DNA from 3 places in the Rhizobium sp. UBA1881 genome. Region 2 is predicted to be linked to each of the others. Evidence: riboswitches for the same ligand, from Rfam matches in the RefSeq annotation. Region 2 holds a riboswitch; each other region holds the start of a gene.
What was found. A riboswitch is a leader RNA that binds a small molecule or an ion and turns the genes downstream of it on or off. The one in region 2 is predicted to bind thiamine pyrophosphate.
Positions count from the first base shown of each region.

Region 1: linked by a shared signal. The riboswitch ahead of thiC (phosphomethylpyrimidine synthase ThiC) and the one ahead of thiB (thiamine ABC transporter substrate binding subunit) in region 2 are both predicted to bind thiamine pyrophosphate.
Region 3: linked by a shared signal. The riboswitch ahead of thiM (hydroxyethylthiazole kinase) and the one ahead of thiB (thiamine ABC transporter substrate binding subunit) in region 2 are both predicted to bind thiamine pyrophosphate.

Region 1 covers NZ_DDHH01000045.1:20,566-27,639, forward strand. The annotation lists gene B3605_RS04470 (amino acid ABC transporter ATP-binding protein) at 1-304, opposite strand, end outside; gene B3605_RS04475 (amino acid ABC transporter permease) at 301-975, opposite strand; gene B3605_RS04480 (transporter substrate-binding domain-containing protein) at 1,047-1,841, opposite strand; gene B3605_RS04485 (FadR/GntR family transcriptional regulator) at 2,007-2,696, shown strand; TPP riboswitch at 3,032-3,143, shown strand; gene thiC (phosphomethylpyrimidine synthase ThiC) at 3,235-5,061, shown strand; gene thiO (glycine oxidase ThiO) at 5,063-6,037, shown strand; gene thiS (sulfur carrier protein ThiS) at 6,034-6,231, shown strand; gene B3605_RS04505 (thiazole synthase) at 6,235-7,008, shown strand; gene B3605_RS04510 (thiamine phosphate synthase) at 7,005-7,074, shown strand, end outside.
Region 2 covers NZ_DDHH01000194.1:31,836-38,909, reverse strand. The annotation lists partial or broken gene B3605_RS24150 (OmpW/AlkL family protein) at 1-13, opposite strand, end outside; gene B3605_RS24145 (MarR family winged helix-turn-helix transcriptional regulator) at 96-632, opposite strand; gene B3605_RS24140 (MDR family MFS transporter) at 749-2,284, shown strand; TPP riboswitch at 2,345-2,460, shown strand; gene thiB (thiamine ABC transporter substrate binding subunit) at 2,541-3,521, shown strand; gene thiP (thiamine/thiamine pyrophosphate ABC transporter permease ThiP) at 3,521-5,170, shown strand; gene B3605_RS24125 (ATP-binding cassette domain-containing protein) at 5,163-5,879, shown strand; gene B3605_RS24120 (M48 family metalloprotease) at 6,121-7,074, shown strand, end outside.
Region 3 covers NZ_DDHH01000005.1:21,196-28,269, forward strand. The annotation lists gene B3605_RS00555 (3-oxoacyl-ACP reductase) at 1-563, opposite strand, end outside; gene thiD (bifunctional hydroxymethylpyrimidine kinase/phosphomethylpyrimidine kinase) at 560-1,381, opposite strand; gene thiE (thiamine phosphate synthase) at 1,378-2,013, opposite strand; gene thiM (hydroxyethylthiazole kinase) at 2,010-2,786, opposite strand; TPP riboswitch at 2,862-2,957, opposite strand; gene B3605_RS00575 (Lrp/AsnC family transcriptional regulator) at 3,035-3,505, opposite strand; gene putA (trifunctional transcriptional regulator/proline dehydrogenase/L-glutamate gamma-semialdehyde dehydrogenase) at 3,626-7,074, shown strand, end outside.

The DNA of each region.
Region 1 (7,074 bases), on a different contig from region 2:
TGATGTTTTTCAGGACTGTCAGATGTGGAAAGAGATTGAATGACTGAAACACCATGCCAACTTCGGCTCGCACTTGTGCCAGATTTTTTCCACGCACAACCCTGATGCCATCTACTTCAATGCGGCTTTCGTCCGAGAAACTTTCGAGGTGATTGATGCATCGGATAAGAGTGGATTTACCAGAGCCTGAGGGACCAATAACGCACACGACCTCACCTTCAGCGATCGAAAGGTCGATGCCGTGCAGCACCTGGAAATGGCCGTAGGATTTGTCAAGATTTTGGATGCTGACGATGGTTTTCATCTCCGTCTCCCGGCACTGAAACGTTTTTCGAGGCGGGCGACGATGATGACCATCGGCCAGAGAAAGGCGATGTAGATGACAGCGGCGCCAATAAGGGGCGACGGGTTGGCCGTCAGCGCCTGGGCTTGGGTTGCTTGTTTGAGAAGATCAGGCATCGCCACGACAGAGGCGAGCGCCGTATCCTTCATCACGTTGATGCAGTTGTTGGTGAGCGGCGGAATGACGATCTTGACTGCTTGCGGCAGAATGATCTCGGCCATCATGTGCCGATAGGAAAGGCCAAGCGCCTCCGACGCCTCAAACTGCCCGCGCGGGATCGCCTCGATGCCGGCGCGAAAAATCTCGGCAGTGTAGGCCGTCGAGACCAACGTCAGCGCTGAAACCGCGGAAACAAAGGGCGAAAGCCGGATGCCTACGAACGGCAAAGCGTAGTAGATGACAATCAGCAGCACCAGCAGCGGAATTGAACGAAAGATATCGATGTAGATCTTGGCAATCGCTTGCGCCACGCGATGCCCATAAAGGCGTAGCAACGCGAGGATCAGGCCGCCAATAAGGCCGCCAACGATGCTGACGATGCCAAGCTCGAGCGTGATCCAGAGCCCAGAGAGCAGCAGCGGAAACGACCGCTCCAGCACCGCCAGATTAAAAAAAGTTGTGAAAATATCCATTGAGAAACCGATCAGCCGTTTCGGGGCGGATGACGGGCAAACCCGTCATCCGTGACCTTGACCATCCGGTCCTATTTTGCGGTGGGCATATCTGCCACCTTGACCGTCGAGGTCGTGTCTTCCGCCTTGGCGCCGAACCAGGTTTCATGCAGCTTGGCAATGAAGCCCTCTCCCTTCAGCGTCGTGATGACGTCGTTGACCTGCTTGGCCAGCGGATCACCCTTATTGAACATGATCGAATACTTTTCGCCGGTCGGAATTCGCTCGACGACTTTGATCTCCGGCTTGTCCTTGACGTAGTACTGGAGTGCTGGAATATCGCTGATATAGCCGTCGATACGGCCTGCGGCGAGATCTAGCATCGCCGGTTGTAGGCCCTCAAACCGGCGGATTTCGCCGAGGCTGTACTTTGCGGTATTGCTGGTCGCCCACACATCCCCGGTCGAGCCCGTATCGACGCCGACGGTCTTGCCGCTCATATCTTTCAGGTCTTTTATGCCACTCGCTCCCATGACAGTTAGCGACTGATCACTGTCATAATAGGGCTGGGCAAAACTCACAGACTCCAGGCGCTTGTCGGTAATGGTGATCGACGAGATCGCCATATTGATGCGGCCCGATTGAACGGCGGAGAACAGCCCGTTGAACGGAATATTGACGAACTCCACCGACTTGTTGAGGCGCTTCGCGATCTCTGTGACGAGATCGACCTCGAAGCCAACTGTCTTCCCGGACTCGTCTTGAAACTCCCACGGGACGTTACCGACATTGGCACCAACGGACAGATCCGCGGCATGAGCGGCGGCTCCAGCCATCGCTAGCACGCCGGAAAGCATGACAGTCTTCAAAATCGAAAAACGACGCATTTTAGGTTCCCCTTGTTATGTGGCGCACATTTTTGCTACTGGTCTAACCGGTCTGACCAGTCACGCCAAATCAATCATGCTCTATTGTCATTTGCAAGCGACTGATGGATTTAAATGCTGAGACAACTCGGTTGCCTCGCCTTAGGCTCCGAGAGAATGGAAAGAATGCTGAACAGGACATTGGTACCGCAATCGGCGGCGCGCTTAATCCAGGACATGATTCAAAACGGTGAACTCGCCGCAGGCGATAAGATTCCGTCTCAACGCGAGTTCTCCACGAAGCTCGGTATCAGCCGCGCGTCGCTGCGCGAGGCGTTGCTGACGCTTGAAACGCTTGGCCTGATCAAGACGGAGGCCGGTCGGGGAACGTTTGTCGTTGCGCGTGGAAGCGCCACGAACAGCGGGATGGCTCCATGGCGCTATTCTGACAGTTACTCCGTTTTCGATGTCTTCCAGACCCGCATCATGCTCGAAGGCAGTATCGCAGCACTTGCCGCCGGCCGCCTCACCGGCAACCAACTGCAGGCGATGGAAGCTGCGACCAAACAGATGGAAGTTTGTTGGGCGAAGCAGGATCTTCTAGCGAACGTGGAGGCAGACCTCGAGTTTCACGCGATTATCGCCTCGGCTTGCAGCAATTCGATGATGCGTGCGCTCTATCAAGTCGTACGTGAGCAACTCACGGAGACGCAACGCCAGCCGATCCCGATCACTGAGCCTGCCCGGATGGAGGCCTCAATTGCCGAACACCGGAAGATAATTTCGGCACTACGTGAGAATGACCCAGTTAGAGCCCGCCAAGAAATGGAAGGCCATGTTTTGAATACAGCACGCTGTGCGGGACTTAATCCGTGAAGCGTTGGCCCCGGGCAAGTCCCGCCCCAAGCCGACAACAGGCGCAAAGGCTGGCCACGTTGATTGTGAGCACCCTCGACACTCGTAAACTCTGTGGAACCAAGCTCGCCACTCCCACCGCCAAAAGAAAGACAGATGTCGAAAAATGGCGACCCGTCATCGGCACCTGTGGCGATTAACGTCAAAAAACCGCACGTGCCCGGCTCTTCGTACCTGGTACGGTGTTCGCCGCTAAAGCTAGAAGCGGTAGGGAGTATTGTGTCGCCTGCTCTCTTCACAAACGTCCATCAAATGTTTTGCGCTTGACGGAACCGCTTGGGCCGCAATACCCTCGTTCCATTAACCAGGGGTGTCCCGACAAGGGGCTGAGATTCTGCTATCGCGCGCAGTGACCCGTTGAACCTGATCCAGTTCATACTGGCGTAGGGACGGTGCAAGCGCTTCAGGCTCTGGATTTCCGCGTGGAATCCGTGCCCGCGTCTTTTCATCATTCCGGCTGAGGACTGGGTCTCCAATCGAAAACTTGGAGCCTCGAACCATGAATATCGCCGCAAAGACCATCACACCCACAGTCACCACCGGCCCGCTTCCGGCTTCGCGAAAGATCCATATCCCGGGCGACATCCACCCCGATATCCGCGTTCCCATGCGCGAGATCAGTTTGCACCCCACCTCCGGAGAGCCGCCGGTCACGGTTTACGATTCCTCCGGCATCTACACTGTTTTAGGCGCCGACATCAGCATCGAACGCGGCCTGCCTGCGCTGCGTCGCGACTGGGTTGTCGCCCGCGGCGACGTCGGGGCCTATGACGGAAGACTGGTGCGCCCCGAAGACAACGGCTTTGCCAGCGGCGAGCGCCTGACACCCGAATTCCCGGGCAAGCGCCAGCCGCTGCGCGCCACTGAGGGCAAGGCGGTGACCCAGCTCGCTTATGCCCGCGCCGGCATCATCACGCCCGAAATGGAATTCATCGCCATCCGCGAAAACCTCGGCCGCAAGATCAAAGCTGAGGCCATGATCCGTGACGGCGAGAGCTTCGGAGCCCATGTTCCCGATCACGTCGCCCCCGAGTTCGTCCGCCAGGAAGTGGCAGCAGGGCGCGCCATCATTCCCGCCAACATCAACCATCCGGAAGCCGAGCCGATGATCATCGGCCGCAATTTCCTGGTGAAGATCAACGCCAATATCGGTAACTCCGCCGTGACCTCCTCGATGGCCGAAGAGGTCGAGAAGATGGTCTGGGCCGCGCGCTGGGGCGCCGATACGGTCATGGATCTGTCCACCGGCCGCAACATCCATAACATCCGGGAATGGATCATCCGCAACTCGCCGCTGCCGATCGGTACCGTGCCGCTCTACCAGGCGCTGGAAAAAGTGGAGGGCATTGCCGAGAACCTGACCTGGGAGGTCTATCGCGACACGCTGATCGAGCAGGCCGAACAGGGCGTCGATTACTTCACCATCCATGCCGGCGTTCGACTTCATTACATCCCTTTGACCGTCAACCGTGTCACCGGCATCGTTTCGCGCGGCGGCTCGATCATGGCCAAGTGGTGTCTTCATCACCATCGCGAGAGCTTCCTCTATGAGCACTTTGAGGAGATCTGCGACATCTGCCGCGCCTATGACGTATCCTTTTCGCTTGGTGACGGCCTGCGCCCCGGCTCGATCGCCGATGCCAACGACGCCGCGCAATTCGCCGAGCTGGAAACGCTGGGCGAATTGACGAAGATCGCCTGGGCGAAGGATTGCCAGGTCATGATCGAGGGCCCAGGCCACGTGCCGATGCACAAGATCAAGGAAAACATGGACAAGCAGCTGGCCGTCTGCGGCGAGGCGCCGTTTTATACGCTCGGGCCGCTGACGACAGATATCGCACCGGGCTACGACCACATCACGTCCGGTATCGGTGCGGCGATGATCGGTTGGTTCGGCACGGCGATGCTCTGCTACGTCACGCCGAAGGAGCATCTCGGCCTGCCGGATCGAAACGATGTGAAAACCGGCGTCATCACCTATAAGATCGCTGCCCACGCCGCCGATCTCGCCAAGGGACATCCGGCCGCCCAGCTGCGCGACGATGCGCTGTCGCGTGCTCGCTTCGAATTTCGCTGGGAGGACCAGTTCAACCTCTCGCTCGATCCGGAAACCGCCCGCAGCTTCCACGACGAGACGCTGCCGAAGGAGGCGCATAAGGTGGCGCATTTCTGCTCGATGTGCGGCCCGAAATTCTGCTCCATGCGGATATCCCACGATATCCGCGCCGAAGCACAGAAAGAAGGGCTGGACGCCATGGCTGCGAAGTATCGCGACGGCGGCGATCTCTACATGGCTGTTGATGCCGAGGGCCAGGTGGCCGGCTGAGATGCGCGTTCTCGTCAAGGGAGCCGGCGTCGCCGGCCTCACGGTCGCCCATGCGCTCGCCGCGCGCGGCGCCGCGGTCACGGTTTCAGATCCCGGCTGCGGATTTGCGGGTGCCGCCTCCTGGCTCGCCGGCGGCATGCTGGCTCCGTGGTGCGAGCGCGAGAGTGCCAATGAGGCCGTGTTGCGCGAGGGGCAGGATGCGCCCGACCGCTGGGAGGCGATGGTGCCGGGCGACGTCAAACGAAACGGCACGCTGGTGCTGGCACCCGCGCGCGACCAGGGGGAGCTCAAGCGCTTCGCCGGTCGCACGACGGGATATGAGTGGTTGGACGAGCAGCAGATCGCGACGCTCGAGCCTTCCCTGGCCGGGCGCTTCCGGCAAGCGCTGTTTTTCCCGCGCGAAGCCCATCTCGATCCGCGCCGGGTGCTAACCAAACTGCGCGACGGGTTGATCGTACGCGGCGTGCGCATCATCGACATACTCCCCGACGAACAGGACTTCGACCATATTGTCGATTGCACCGGCGCGGCGCGCATCGCCGAGACCGCCTCGCTGCGCGGCGTTCGTGGCGAGATGCTCTGTCTCAGGACTGCCGAGGTCCGCCTTGAGCGCCCGGTTCGGCTTTTGCATCCGCGCATCCCCGTCTATGTCGTCCCGCGCGGCGACGGCCTCTTCATGGTCGGCGCGACGATGATCGAGACGGAGTTCGCAGGCCCGATCACCGCCCGCTCGCTGATGGAGCTGTTGAACGCCGCTTACGCGCTGCACCCGGCATTCGCCGATGCGATCGTGGTGGAAACCGGCGCCGGCATCCGCCCCGCCTTTCCCGACAACTTCCCCCGTGTCGAGCGACGCGGAAAGCTAATCTCGCTGAACGGCCTCTACCGCCACGGCTTTCTCTTGGCGCCCGCCATGGCCGCGAAAGCGATCGACCTTGTCTTTAACCCCGATACTGCAGGAGGGCACACATCATGAAACTGATCGTCAATGGCGAACCCAAGGAGATTGCCGCCGTAACGCTCGAGGAATTGCTGGCGCTGATGGATTACGAAGGCGACTGGCTGGCGACCGCCGTGAACGGTGAGCTCGTTCATCGGGAGGACCGCTCCGTGCACTCGCTGAATACTGACGACCGGATCGAGATCCTGTCGCCGATGCAGGGAGGGTGACCGATGCTTGAACTCTACGGAACGAAGCTGAGCTCGCGCCTTCTTCTGGGCACGGCACGCTACCCGTCACCGTCAATCATGGCCGAAGCGGTCAGCCGCTCCGGGACCGAAATTGTCACCGTGTCGCTCCGACGTGAGACGGCGGGCGGCCGCAATGGTGGCGCCTTCTTCGACACGGTCCGCTCGCTCGGCGTCAAGGTGCTTCCCAACACTGCCGGCTGCCATGGCGTGTCGGAGGCGGTGCTGACGGCGAAGATGGCGCGCGAGCTGTTTGCCACCGACTGGATTAAGCTCGAAGTGATCGGCAACCACGACACGCTGCAGCCGGATGTCTTCGGCCTCGTCGAGGCGGCCCGCATTCTGGTCAGTGAAGGCTTTCAGGTCTTCCCCTATACGACTGACGACCTCGTCGTCGCCGAAAGGCTGCTAGAGGCCGGTTGCCAGGTGCTGATGCCATGGTGCGCACCGATCGGTAGCGCCGCCGGCCCGCTAAACCCAATGGCGCTGCGCTCCATTCGCGCGCATTTCCCTGACGTGCCTGTTGTTGTCGACGCCGGCATCGGCCGACCCTCGCACGCAACTGTCGTGATGGAACTCGGCTTCGACGCCGTTCTGCTCAACACAGCGGTCGCGGGTGCTGGCGATCCTGTCTTGATGGCCGGCGCCTTTTGCGCCGCCATCGAGGCGGGCCGCAAGGCCTTCGAGGCGGGGGTGCTGGAACCGCGCGACATCGCCGTCCCATCAACTCCCGTTATCGGAAAGGCGGTATTTTCATGAAGCTCGATCCCTTCTACCTCATCGTCGACAGTGCCGACTGGATCGAGCGGCTGGTACCTGTTGGCG
Region 2 (7,074 bases):
GGCGGGGGTTCACTGATTCTCTCCTGAATTTTACGTCCAGCAGAGCTTTAGGAAATGACGCCAATCAATAGATTGATTCAGATCAATTCGTGCGCTTATTTTGACAGGCTTGGCGCAGGTGGCAGGTTCTTGTCCTTGACGGCGAACACGCGTTCGAATCCGCCCATGAACTTGTCGAACAGCCCTGCGAAGGCTTCCGCCTCTTCCGCGGACCAGTCGGCGATCACGTCCTTGATGATGGCGAGCTTCTGGGCCTTCAGTTCCTGCAGGAGCCGCTGGCCGAAAGGCGTGACCTCCACGAGGATGCGCCTTGCATCCTGCTGCGAGGCGGCGCGTTGCAGGACGTTTCTGCCCACCATATCGGCGACGATGCGGCTGGCGCGCGAGGGGTCGATGCGCATGGCCTCGGCTATGGTGCCGACAGTAACCTCGCCCTGCTCGGAGGCGCGCATGACGGCATCGAGCACGTCGAGATGCGAGAGCTCGATATCCGGCGCCACCTTGGCGATGGCGAGGCGGGCGATGAGGCGCCGCCCCGTTATCATCCGCATACGGGTCATGCTTTGCCCAATATGCACGATGTCCTCGATCGCGGCGTCCGGCTCGCGGGTTTCTTCTGCGGTATCGTTCATGCGCGGGACGATAGCAGGAACTGTCGCGCAAGAAAACATGCTGCTGTCATTTATGTGACATTGACATTTATATGCTGATAGCACATAAATGCGACGAAACCCTGAAAGATCACCCGATGAACATGCAAGTCGCCGCGCAGCCTCTGGTCACGGATCCCCGTCGCCGGCTCATTCTCTTTCTTTTCCTGATGGCCGCCCTTTTCATGGCCACGCTCGACAACCAGATCGTGGCCACCGCGCTTCCCACCATCGTCGGTGAATTCGGCCAGATCGAGCGCTTCGGCTGGATCGGCTCGGCCTATCTCCTTGCCGTCAGCGCCGTCATGCCGCTCTACGGCAAACTCGGTGATCTCTTCGGGCGCAAATACGTGATGATGGCGGCGATCATCATCTTTACCGTGGGCTCGACGCTGTGCGGTCTGGCGGTGTCGATGGATACGCTGATCGCGGCGCGCGTGCTGCAGGGGCTCGGCGGCGGCGGTATCATGGTGTCGATCTTCGCCGTCAATGCCGATCTGTTCGAGCCGCGCGAGCGGGCGAAATACCAGAGCTATTCCAGCCTTGTGCTGATGGCATCCGGCGCCATTGGTCCTGTCCTCGGCGGCGCGATGAGCGATCTGTTCGGCTGGCGTTCGATCTTTCTCGTCAACGTGCCGATCGGCGCGATCGTGATCGCCGGGCTGGCCTTCATGCTGCCCTACCGCAAGCCGAACCGCCGCCCGAAGATCGATTATGCCGGCGCGCTACTCTTGGCGATGACCACCAGCTGCATCGTGCTTGCCGCCGATGGCAGCCAGCTTTTCGGCTCGCTCGTCGCGCCGGGCAATCTTGCGATCATCGCGCTCGGAATCGTCTGCGCCATCGCCTGGGTGCTGGTGGAGCGTCGTGCTGCCGAGCCGATCGTTCCGCTGTCGCTGTTTCGTAACCCGACATTCGGCCTGCTGCTTGTCATGTCGGTCATGAGCGGCGCGATCGGGATCGGCATGGTCAATTACTTCGCGCTGTTCCTGCAGACGACGACGGGACTTTCGCCATCCGCGGCCGGCGCGCTCTTCATTCTGCTCACCGGCGGCATCGTATGCGGCTCGCTGTCGGCCGGGCGGATCATCTCGGCGACCGGGCGCTACAAGCCGTTCGCGATCGCTAGCCTCTCCGTCAGCACCGTCGCCTTCGTGCTGCTGTCGCAGGTGCATGCGGGAACGCCGGTGCTGATCATCGGCGCGATCATGGCGATGCACGGCATCGGTATCGGTCTGGCGCAGCAGGTGCCGATCATCGGCGTGCAGAATGCGGCGCCCGCCCGCGATGTCGGCGCGGCGACCGGATCGGTAACGCTGTCGCGCATGGGCGGAGCCTCGATCGCGATCTCCATCTACGGCGCCATCATCGGCACGCAGCTCGGCCGTACGGGTCTATCGATCCCCGGCGTCGAGAATATCGAGCAGTTGACGCCTAAGATGATGGCGGCATTGCCGGAGGCGGCGCGTCAGGCGGTGGCGGATGCCTATGCCAGCGCCTTCGTGCCATTGTTCCTGACCTCGTGTCTCATTGCCTTCATCGGTCTGCTCGCGGCCCTCATGCTGAAGCCGGTGCAATTGCCGCGCACAGGCGGCACGGCGCCCGCGAAAGCGGCCGCCGAGGCCGCCGAATAGCCAACGAACCCGGGCCGACGTCCGCTCTTGCCAGACGCCGGCTACGGATATACACCTTGCGACGCTCTAACGGGGTGCCTCGTATCTTCAGGATGCTTGGCTGAGAGGCTTGCAAAAGCCAACCCGCGGAACCTGATCCGGCTAACACCGGCGGAGGGATTAGACGCGTGACACCAGGCACCGCCCTTTTCCCCTTCATTGAACCTAGAGGAGAGGTGTCATGACCCATTTCAAGACCTATGCGCTCGGCGCTGCCATGCTGTTGGCGGGCTTTTCGGCAACGGCAGCACAGGCCGCCGACAAGGCGCTCACCATCTACACCTATGAAAGCTTCACCTCCGAATGGGGTCCGGGCCCGAAGGTGAAGGCGGCGTTCGAGAAGACTTGCGGCTGCACGGTCAACTTCGTCAGCGTTGCCGATGGCGTGGCGCTGTTGTCGCGTCTGAAGCTCGAGGGATCAGGCACCAAGGCGGATGTCGTGCTCGGCCTCGACACAAACCTCATCACCGAAGCCAAGGCCACCGGCCTGTTCGATGCCAGCGGCGTCGATACCGGCGCGCTGCAGGTCCCCGGCGGCTTCAAGGATGATGTCTTCGTGCCTTATGACTACGGCCATTTCGCCGTGATCTACGACACGCAGACGATCAAGACGCCGCCGGCGAGCCTGAAGGAGTTGGTCGATGGCGATCCCGCACAGAAGATCGTCATCGAGGACCCCCGTACCTCGACGCCGGGCCTCGGCCTGCTTCTTTGGGTAAAATCGGTCTATGGCGACCAGGCGCCGGAAGCCTGGGCCAAGCTCAAGAAGCGCGTGCTGACGGTGACGCCCGGCTGGTCGGAGGCCTATGGCCTGTTCACCAAGGGCGAGGCGCCGATGGTGCTCTCCTATACGACGTCGCCCGCCTATCACATGGTTTCGGAAAACACCGATCGCTACCAGGCAGCGGCATTCTCCGAGGGACACTACATCCAGATCGAGGTTGCCGGCCTCCTAAAGAACGCGCCGGACAAGGCGCTGGCGCAGGACTTCCTGAAGTTCATGGTCACCCCAGGCTTCCAGGACACGATCCCGACCAACAACTGGATGATGCCTGTCTCCAAGACCTCGGAGCCGCTGCCGGATGCTTTCGGCAAGCTCGTGAACCCGTCGAAGACCTTCCTGATGAGCTCGGATGAGGTTGCCAAGAACCGCAAGGCCTGGATCGACGAGTGGCTGGCCGCCATGAGCATGAACTGATGCTTCTTGCGCCGTCCGAAAGACGATATGCGCTGGCCGGCGGGGCGCTCAGCCTCGCCGGCATCCTCGTCTTCGTGACGGTCGCGACGCTATCCCTGCTGATCTCCACCGACGGCATGCCTGTCGGATCGATCGTTTCCGATCCATACATCCTGCGCGTTCTGCGCTTCACGCTTCTGCAGGCAGCGCTTTCGACGCTGCTGTCTGTCGTGCTGGCCATCCCGATCGCACGTGCGCTGGCACGGCAGTCGCGATTTGTCGGCCGCATCTGGATCATCCGGCTGATGGCGGTGCCGATGGGGCTGCCGGTGCTGATCGGCGCGCTCGGGCTGATCGGCATCTGGGGCCGGCAGGGTGTCGTCAACACGATGCTCTCGTGGACGGGTATCGATCAACCCGTCAGCATCTATGGGCTGTCGGGCATTCTGCTCGCGCATGTGTTCTTCAACCTGCCGCTCGCCTGCCGGCTGATGCTGGCGGCGCTGGAGCGGGTGCCGGGCGAATACTGGCTGGTGGCGAGCGGTCTCGGCATGCGGCCGGTCTCCGTCTTCCGCTTCATCGAGTGGCCGGTGCTGCGCTCGGTCATACCAGGCGTGGCCGGGCTGATCTTCATGCTCTGCGCCACCAGCTTCACGCTGGTGCTGATGCTCGGCGGCGGACCGGCGGCGACCACGATCGAGGTGGCGATCTACCAGTCGCTGCGCTTCGATTTCGATCCCGGCCGCGCGGTGGGCTTGTCCCTGCTGCAGATCGCGTTGACGGCGGTGGTGCTCGGCATTCTATCTCTGCTGCCGGCATCAGGAGATGCCGGGCTGACGGCGGGCCGCACGATCCGGCGGCCCGATGGCACGCTGTTTGGTGTATGGATCGCCGATCGCGCGCTTCTTATGCTGGCTGTGCTGTTTCTCGGCTTGCCGTTGCTCTTCATCGTCATTGCCGGCCTGCGCGCCGATCTGGTGAAGCTCGTCGGCGAAGCGATCTTCTGGCGCGCGCTCGCCACCAGTGGCGTGATGGCGCTCTCGTCGGCTTTGCTGTCGTTCGCCCTGTCGATGCCGCTCGTGCGTGCGCGCCATACACTTTCGCTTGAGAAGAGAGCGCGACGCGGCGCGCGGTCCTTCTTCGCCGCCATGGGTGCGGCCTCGTCGCTCGTGCTGCTCTTCCCGCCCATCGTTCTCGCCACGGGTTGGTTTCTGGCGGCGCGTGATGTCGGCGATGTCAATGTCGTGGCGCCCGTGCTTGTCGTCGTCATCAATGCGCTAATGGCGATGCCCTTCGTCGTCAGGGTGCTGGAGCCGGCCTATGCGATCCACCAGCGCCGCACGCAGCGGCTGAGTGCCAGCCTCGGCATCTCCGGCCTCGCCAAGCTGCGGCTGATTTCGTGGCCGGATTTGCGCAAGCCGGTGCTGACGGCGCTGTCCTTTGCCATGGCGCTGTCGCTGGGCGATCTCGGTGCGGTGGCCTTGTTTGGTTCGGATAGTTTTGTGACGCTGCCATGGCTGGTCTATTCCAGTCTCGGGAGCTATCGCACCAATGATGCGGATGGGCTGGCGCTGATCCTTGGCGTGATCTGCCTGCTGTTGACGATTTCGGGCACGATGGGCTCTGGCGTGACGGATGAACCGAAGCGGGAGGCGCTATCGCATGACTGATGCCATCGAGATGCGCGGCGTGGCTCTGCGGCTTGGCCAGAATACATTCCTGTTCGATTGCGCGCTGCCTGAGGGCGCCGTCATCGGCGTCACAGGTGCGTCGGGCGCGGGGAAATCCACTTTCCTCAATCTGCTGGCCGGTTTCGATACGGCGGATACGGGGCAGATCCTGTTTGATGGAAAGGATGTTGGCCATCAGCATCCGGCAGAGCGGCCCGTGTCTCTGGTGTTTCAGGACAACAACCTCTTTGCCCATCTCGATGTCTTCACCAATATCGGGCTCGGCATTCATCCGGCCCTGAAACTTGGCGATGCCGATCGGCGCGCCATCACGTCGGCGCTCGAGAAGGTCGGGCTGTCAGGCTTCGAAAAGCGGATGCCGGCGACGCTTTCCGGTGGCGAGCGGCAGAGGGTGGCGTTTGCCCGGGCGCTGGTGCGTCGGCGCCCCATCCTTTTGCTCGACGAGCCCTTCGCCGCGCTCGATCCGAGCCTGCGGCGCGACATGGCGGGGCTGCTTCTGGCCATGCACCGCGACAGCGGCAATACGGTCGTGATCGTGTCGCACGACGCCGACGAGATCAGGCGGATTGCCGACTATGCGATTTTCATCGATCAGGGCAGGGTCGTGGTGGCGGCGCCGATCACGCGGTTTTCGACCGGCGAAAACAATTCCGCGCTGCGGCAATTTCTGCGGATCGACGAATCTTAACAAGACAACGGCACTTTCGCCATAATTTGCGGCGACCCAGAGAACTCCTTAACCACGTTAGGCTTGCTAAAGTATAAAGCCGCCATATTTAGGCAGAGTCTCGCTATGCAACCGGTGCGGAAATCAGCTAAAGCAAAGACTTGGGCCCTCGATTGTGCACTGCGGAAACGGGGGCGTACGCCTGTTGAACCTTGATGAAGACGACCGGGGCGCCATGACGGCGAGCCGGCCGAGAAGCGCGATGACTCGGAGAGCCAGACTGGACCGCATGACGACGTGGAAACTGCCCGCGCCTTCCAGTGATGTGTTCTTCGCAGCGTGCCGCTGGGCGCGACGGGCGTCGATCCTGTCCGCCTCCACCGTGGCGCTTTATGGCTGTCAGTCGGCGCTCGAACAATCCTATCAGCCCAGTGTCGGCCCTTCGTCCAATCCGCAGATCGTCGACGAAGTGCAGAAGAACGATCCGCGTGCGGCCATGGGCGCGCGCGAGCATCCGCGCATCGTGGCCAGCTATGGCGGCGAGTACAAGGACGCCAAGACCGAGCGTCTGGTGGCGCGCATTGCCGGCGCGCTGACGGCGGTGTCGGAAAATCCGAGCCAGTCCTATCGCATCACCATCCTGAATTCGCCCGCGATCAACGCATTCGCGCTGCCGGGCGGCTATCTCTATGTCACGCGCGGTCTTCTGGCGCTTGCCAACGATGCGTCGGAAGTGGCGGCCGTGCTGTCGCACGAAATGGGCCACGTTACCGCCAATCACGGCATCGAGCGGCAGAAGCGCGAAGAGGCGGAAGTGATCGCCAGCCGCGTCGTCGCGGAGGTGCTGTCCAGCGATATCGCCGGCAAGCAGGCGCTGGCGCGCGGCAAGCTGCGCCTTGCCGCCTTCTCGCGCCAGCAGGAATTGCAGGCAGACGTCATCGGCGTCCGCATGCTCGGCGAAGCTGGCTATGATCCCTATGCGGCCAGCCGTTTCCTGGATTCCATGGCCGGCTACAGCCGCTTCATGTCGGTCGATCCCGATGCCGATCAGAGCCTGGACTTCCTCTCGAGCCACCCGAACTCGGCGCAGCGCATCGAGCTTGCGCGCGACCATGCCCGTGCCTTCGGCCAGGAGGGCAAGGTCGGCGATACCGGACGCGGATATTATCTCGACGGCATTGATGGGCTGCTCTACGGCGACAGCCCGGAAGAGGGC
Region 3 (7,074 bases), on a different contig from region 2:
ACCATGTTCACGGTGATGCCATCAGGTCCGAGTTCGGCCGCGGCCGTGCGGGTCAGCGACAACAACGCACCCTTCGCCGCCGTGTAGTCATGATATGGCACGACCGGGTTCTGGAAGAGATTGGTGCCGATCGTGACAACGCGCCCGAAGCCGGCAGCGGCCATGGCCGGGCGGGTTGCCTGCATGAGGTTCAGAGCTCCCTTCACCGCCGTATCAAGCTGCTTGGTTATCTCCTCCCAGCTGAGCTCGCCGAGCTTCGGGCGTGCATCGCCGTTGAAGCTGAAATCGGCGAGCGCATTGTGCACCACAGTCGTCGGTGCCCCCAGCGTGCGCGTGACATCCGCCACCAGTTCGCGCACGGCCGCGCCGTCGCGGATATCGGCCTGAAAAGCATGCGTCCGCTCGCCGAGGCTCTTCGCCAGCGCCTCGGCTTGCTCGCGGCTGTTGCGATAGTTGATCGCCACCTTCGCGCCCTCGCGGGCAAAAGCCCTGGTGATCGCCGCGCCGAGCCCGCGCGCGGCGCCCGTTACGATCACCGTCTGCTCACTGATCGGCAATGTCATTTCGCGTCTCCTTCCTCTGTCGTCCAAAGTTCGTGAAAGTGCTGGACCGGGCCATGTCCCGAGCCGACGTCGAGCGTGCCGGCCGCAGCCACCGCGCCGGCGAGATAGCTCTTTGCGGCGGCCACCGCATCTGGCAGCTTCGCGCCTTTGGCGAGCTCGGCCGCCAGCGCGCTCGAAAGCGTGCAGCCGGTGCCGTGGGTGTTTGCGGTCGGAATCCTGGCGGCCTCGAACCAGGCGAGGCCGTCTTCCGTTGCCAGCACGTCGGGGCTCTGGTCGCCCTCGAGATGGCCGCCTTTGACAAGCACGGCAGCGGGTCCCAAAGCGCGCAGCGCTTCGGCCTGCTCGCCCATCTCCCGGCGGCTCTCGGCCACGTCGGTGTGGAGCAACGCGGCTGCCTCAGGCAGATTGGGCGTTAGCAGAGTCGCAAGCGGCAGCAGCCGGCGCAGAAGCACATCGACCGCAGCGGGGTCGAGAAGCTTCGCCCCACCCTTGGCCACCATGACGGGATCGAGCACGATCGGGATGCCGGGATGAAGCTTGAGAACGCCGGCGACGGCATCGGCGATTTCAGCATTGGCGATCATGCCGATCTTCACGGCATCGACCCGGACATCGGCAAACACGGCCTTGATCTGATCGGCGACGAAACCTGCTGGCACGAGGTGAACGCCGGATACGCCTTGCGTATTCTGCGCTGTCAACGCGGTGAGCGCCGCCATGCCATAGACGCCGCGCGCGGCAAAGGCCTTGAGGTCCGCCTGGATGCCCGCGCCGCCCGATGGATCGGATCCGGCGATGGAGAGAACGTTGCGGATCATCGTGATCTCCCTTGAATAGCCTCTGAAAGCTCGCGGGCGGCGGCGCGAGGATCTGATGTGCCGCAGATCGCCGAGATGACGGCGATCCCGTCGGCACCGGCAGCAAAAACACCGCCGACATGCGCCAGCTTCAGCCCGCCGATCGCAACGGATGGAACCGGGCAGACAGCGACGAGACGTGCAAGGCCGTCGAAGCCGATCGGCTGTTTGTGATCCGGCTTGGTCGGCGTCGCGAAGACCGGGCCGATGCCGGCATAGTCGACCAATGCCGGATCGACAGCCCTCGCCAACGCCTCTGTCTCCACCGACAGGCCAAGGATCATGTCGCGCCCGACCCGCTCGCGCGCGGCACGCACGACCATATCGTCCTGGCCGACATGCAGACCATCGGCGCCGATCGCGACGGCCGCCTCGACATCATCGTTGACGACAAGCAGCGCGCCCGTCCCGGCGAGCGCTTCCTTCAGGGCAAGGCCGGTGTCTATCATGCGCGCCGTGGAGGCGTGCTTGTCGCGAAGCTGCACGACAGTGGCGCCACCGGCGGCGGCGCGCCTTGCGGTTTCGACCATGCCGATGCCGGCACAGAGCTCGGGATCGAGGACGAGATAGAGCGAGAGATCGATCCTGCTCATAGCATCCGCACCCGCGCATTGTTGTCGATCGCGGCGCCGTCTATCGCCGCTAGGGCATCGAGGAACCGCCACGAAAATGACCCCGGTCCGTCAGTGACCCGCGCCGCCTCTTCGCCGGCGACGGCGAACATGGCGAGTGCCGATATCGTCGCTTCGAACGGAGCACCGGGCCTTGCGGCGGCGAAGGCACCGACGAGGCATGTCAGCGAACAACCGAGCGCCGTCACCTGCGGCATCAGCGAAGAGCCGCCCTCGATGCGGCAGGCGCGCGCGCCGTCGGTGACGAAATCGACCTCGCCGGTCACCGCCACCACGGCCTGATGCTTGTCTGCGATATGGCTGGCGGCAGCTTCCGCCTGCTCCACGGGGTCGCGGCTATCGACGCCCTGCCCCCGGCTTTCGCCACCGGCGAGCGCGATGATCTCGGACGCGTTGCCGCGAATGATGGTCGGGCGAAGCGCCAGCAGCTCCGCGACGGCCTGTCTGCGAAAGGTGGTCGCATAATGGGCGACAGGGTCGAGGACCCATGGCTTGGCGTTTTCGCCCGCCGATCTGGCAGCGGCACGCATCCCGTTCAACCAACTCGACGAGAGCGTGCCGATGTTAACAGTCAGCGCGCCGGAGATCGCCGCGAACTCGCCCGCCTCTTCCTCTGCATGCACCATGGCAGGCGAACCGCCGGCTGCGAGCAGCACGTTGGCGGCGATGTTCATCGCAACGAAATTGGTGATGCACTGAACGAGCGGCCTTTGCGCGCGCATGGCATCAAGCATCGAACCGGGAGATCTGTCGTCTTTCATCATGCCCCTTTCGGGCGGGGCAAGACGCGGGGACCCTGATAGCACTGCCGAAGGGTCCGAGCGACTCCCTCCGCCAGCATTATCTGGTTCAGGTTCAAAGGGTACTTCTCAGTCTGCCGTCGGCAAACGCCCCTGTCTCTCAATGGGTCTGTTTTGTCAGAGAAGCCGACCGCTGTCACGCGCAAAATGACAGGAGCCCGGAGCTGGCAATCAGCCGCCGATCAGGCGCCGTTCTCCTTGATCGCTTCCATCGCAACAAAGGTCGATGTGTTGGCGACGAAGGGAAGGCTGGAGATCTTCTCGCCTAGAACGAGGCGATAATTGGCGATATCGGACGTGCGTATTTTCAGGAGGTAGTCGAATGCGCCCGCGATCATGTGGCACTCCTCCACCTCCTGCAGCTTGCGAACCGCGACGTTGAATGCGTTCAGCGCGTTCTCCCTGGTGTCGGAGAGTTTCACCTCGGTAAACGCCACATGGTTGCGGCCGAGCTTGTTGACGTCGATGATGGCGCGGAAGCCGAGAATGTAGCCATCCTCGATCAGCCGCTTGAGCCTGACCTGGCAGGGCGTGTTGGACAGACCCACGCGTTTGGCGAGGTCGGTCACAGACATCCTGCCATCGGCGACGAGCGCGTCGAGGATGCGCTGATCGAATTGGTCGATTTCCCTGACATTTCCCGCGCTCGCCACAATAATTTCCTCCAATATGAATATTGAATAGCGAACTAAAGACTAGAACGTTCTAAATCAAGTGAAATTGACTTTTTGAAATCTGCTAGCTTCGCGACATCAGCGGATCAGGAGCCCAGCATGGCAATCACCACCGACGCGGCAGCAGTCGAAGTCACAGTAGAGCAGGCCAACGGCTCTGCAAATCCCTTTGATGGATTCGCCACTCCGATCCGAGAACAGAGCGATCTGCGCCGCGCCATCACGGCTGCCTACCGCACGCCGGAGACGATCTGCGTGCCACGCCTGGTTGAAGCAGCCGCCCTCCCCGATCACGTCAGGAAAGCCGCTGCCGACACCGCCCGCAAGCTGATCGAGGCCCTGCGCGCCAAGCACAAGGGAACTGGCGTCGAGGGATTGGTGCATGAATATTCGCTCTCCAGCCAGGAGGGCATCGCGCTGATGTGCTTGGCCGAGGCGCTGCTGCGTATCCCCGACACGGCCACGCGCGACGCGCTTATCCGCGACAAGATTTCCGAGGGCGACTGGAAGGCGCATCTCGGCGGCGGCCGCTCGCTCTTCGTCAACGCCGCGACCTGGGGTCTCGTCGTGACAGGCAAGCTGACATCGACGGTCGCCGATCGCAGCCTTTCTGCGGCTCTGACCCGATTGATCGCCCGCTGCGGCGAGCCGGTGATCCGCCGCGGCGTCGACATGGCGATGCGGATGATGGGCGAGCAGTTCGTTACCGGCGAGACCATCGACGAGGCGCTGCAGCGGGCAAAGCCGCTCGAGCAGCGCGGCTTCCGCTACTCCTACGACATGCTGGGCGAAGCCGCGACCACGGGCGCGGACGCGAAACGCTACTACAAGGATTACGAGACCGCGATCCACGCCATCGGCAAGGCGTCTGATCGGCGCGGCATCTATGAAGGCCCGGGCATCTCGATCAAGCTTTCGGCGCTGCATCCGCGCTACGCACGCACGCAGAGCGCCCGCGTCATGGACGAGTTACTGCCGAAGGTTAAGGCGCTGGCGCTGATCGCCAAGTCCTACGACATCGGCCTCAACATCGACGCCGAGGAGGCCGACCGCCTCGAACTGTCGCTCGACCTTCTGGAAGCGCTCTGCCTCGACCCCGAGCTGGAAGGCTGGAACGGCATGGGCTTTGTCGTTCAGGCCTATGGCAAACGCTGCCCATTCGTGCTTGATTTCATCATCGACCTCGCGCGCCGCGCCGGCCGTCGGATCATGGTGCGCCTCGTCAAGGGCGCCTACTGGGATGCGGAGATCAAGCGGGCGCAGGTCGATGGCCTCGCGGACTTCCCTGTTTTCACCCGCAAGATCTACACCGACGTTTCCTATGTCGCCTGCGCCCGGAAGCTTCTGGCGGCGACCGATGCCGTCTTCCCGCAATTCGCGACCCACAACGCTCAAACGCTGGCAACCATCTACCAGATGGCCGGCTCGGATTATTATGTCGGCAAATACGAGTTCCAGTGCCTGCATGGCATGGGCGAGCCGCTTTATGACGAGGTGGTCGGCCGGCAAAACCTGAACCGCCCCTGCCGCATCTACGCACCCGTCGGCACCCACGAAACGCTGCTTGCCTATCTCGTGCGTCGCCTGCTGGAGAACGGCGCCAACTCCTCCTTCGTCAACCGGATCGCCGATCCAAACGTCTCCATCGACGAACTGATCGCCGACCCGGCCGAGATCGTCTCGAAGATGCCGATCGTCGGCCAGAAGCACGACAAGATCTCGCTCCCCGGCGAACTCTACGGAAGCCGCGTCAACTCCGCCGGCCTCGATCTCTCCAGCGAAACGGTGCTCAACCACCTGTCCCATCTGCTGGGCGAAAGCGCCACCAAGGGCTGGCGCGCGCTGCCCAGCCAAGCGACCGACATCAACGGCGCCCGCGACGTACTCAACCCCGCCGATCATAGGGACGCGGTAGGCCAGGTTCGTGAGGCAACGCCATCCGAAGTCGCAGCAGCAATGCAGGCGGCGAAGGCGGCAGCCGCATCCTGGGCCGTCGTCTCGCCCGCAGACCGTGCGGCGTTGCTCGACAGCGCGGCCGATATCATGCAGACGCGCATGGAGACGCTCCTCGGCCTCATCATCCGCGAAGCCGGAAAGTCGGTGCAAAACGCCATTGCCGAAGTGCGCGAGGCGATCGACTTCCTGCGCTACTACGCCGAACAGGCGCGCCGCACGCTGGGGCCGTCACACGCGCCGCTGGGGCCCGTCGTCTGCATCAGCCCATGGAACTTCCCGCTGGCGATCTTCAGCGGCCAGGTCGCGGCCGCCCTCGTTGCCGGCAACCCAGTTCTCGCGAAGCCCGCCGAGGAAACGCCGCTGATTGCCGCCGAGGCCGTCAGGATCCTGCATGAGGCGGGCATTCCGAAGGATGTCGTGCAGTTGGTTCCGGGCGAAGGTAGCGTCGGTGCGGCCCTTGTCGCGGCGCCGGAGACAGCAGCCGTCATGTTCACCGGCTCGACCGAAGTTGCCCGGCTGATCCAGGCCGAACTCGTCAAGCGCCTGTCGGCCGACGGTAAGCCGATCCCGCTCATCGCGGAAACCGGCGGCCAGAACGCGCTGATCGTCGATTCCTCGGCGCTTGCCGAACAGGTCGTGGGCGATGTCATCGCATCGGCCTTCGACAGCGCCGGCCAGCGTTGCTCGGCGCTGCGCATTCTTTGCCTGCAGGACGACGTCGCCGACCGCACGCTGACGATGCTGAAGGGCGCGCTGCGCGAACTGACGATCGCCAACACCAATCGCCTCTCCGCCGATATCGGCCCCGTCATTACGGCCGACGCGAAGGAAATCATCGAGACCCACGTAAAATCGATGCAGGCGCTTGGCCGCCAGGTGGAACGCATCGAGCTGCCGACAGAGACACAGCATGGCACATTCGTCGCCCCGACGATCGTGGAGCTCAACAACATCGCCGAACTGAAGCGCGAAGTGTTCGGGCCGGTGCTGCATGTCATCCGCTGGCGCCGGCAGGATCTGGACCGGCTGGTCGATGAGATCAACGCCACGGGCTATGGCCTGACCTTCGGCCTGCACACGCGCCTCGACGAGACGATCGCCCGCGTGACCTCCCGCATCGCGGTCGGCAACGTTTACGTCAACCGCAACGTCATCGGCGCCGTGGTCGGCGTTCAGCCCTTCGGCGGGCGCGGGCTTTCCGGAACTGGCCCGAAGGCCGGCGGACCGCTCTATCTCGGCCGCCTGGTGAATACACCGCCGATCCCGCCTCAGCACAGCTCGGTCTATAGCGATCCGGCGCTTTCGAATTTCGCCAAGTGGCTCGACGAGCGCGAACTGCATGACGAGGCCGAGATGGCCCGCAATCTTGGCAGCCAATCGGCGCTTGGTCTGGAGAGCGAGCTCACCGGCCCCGTCGGCGAGCGCAACATCTACGCGCTGCACTCGCGCGGCACCATCTTCTGCGCACCGGTCTCGGAAGTCGGCCTGCATCGCCAGATCTCATCGGTTCTGGCAACAGGCAACAAGGCATTGATCGAATGCAGTGACAGCCTTCGCAACAGCCTGAAAGGCCTTCCATCGAGCGTCTCCCA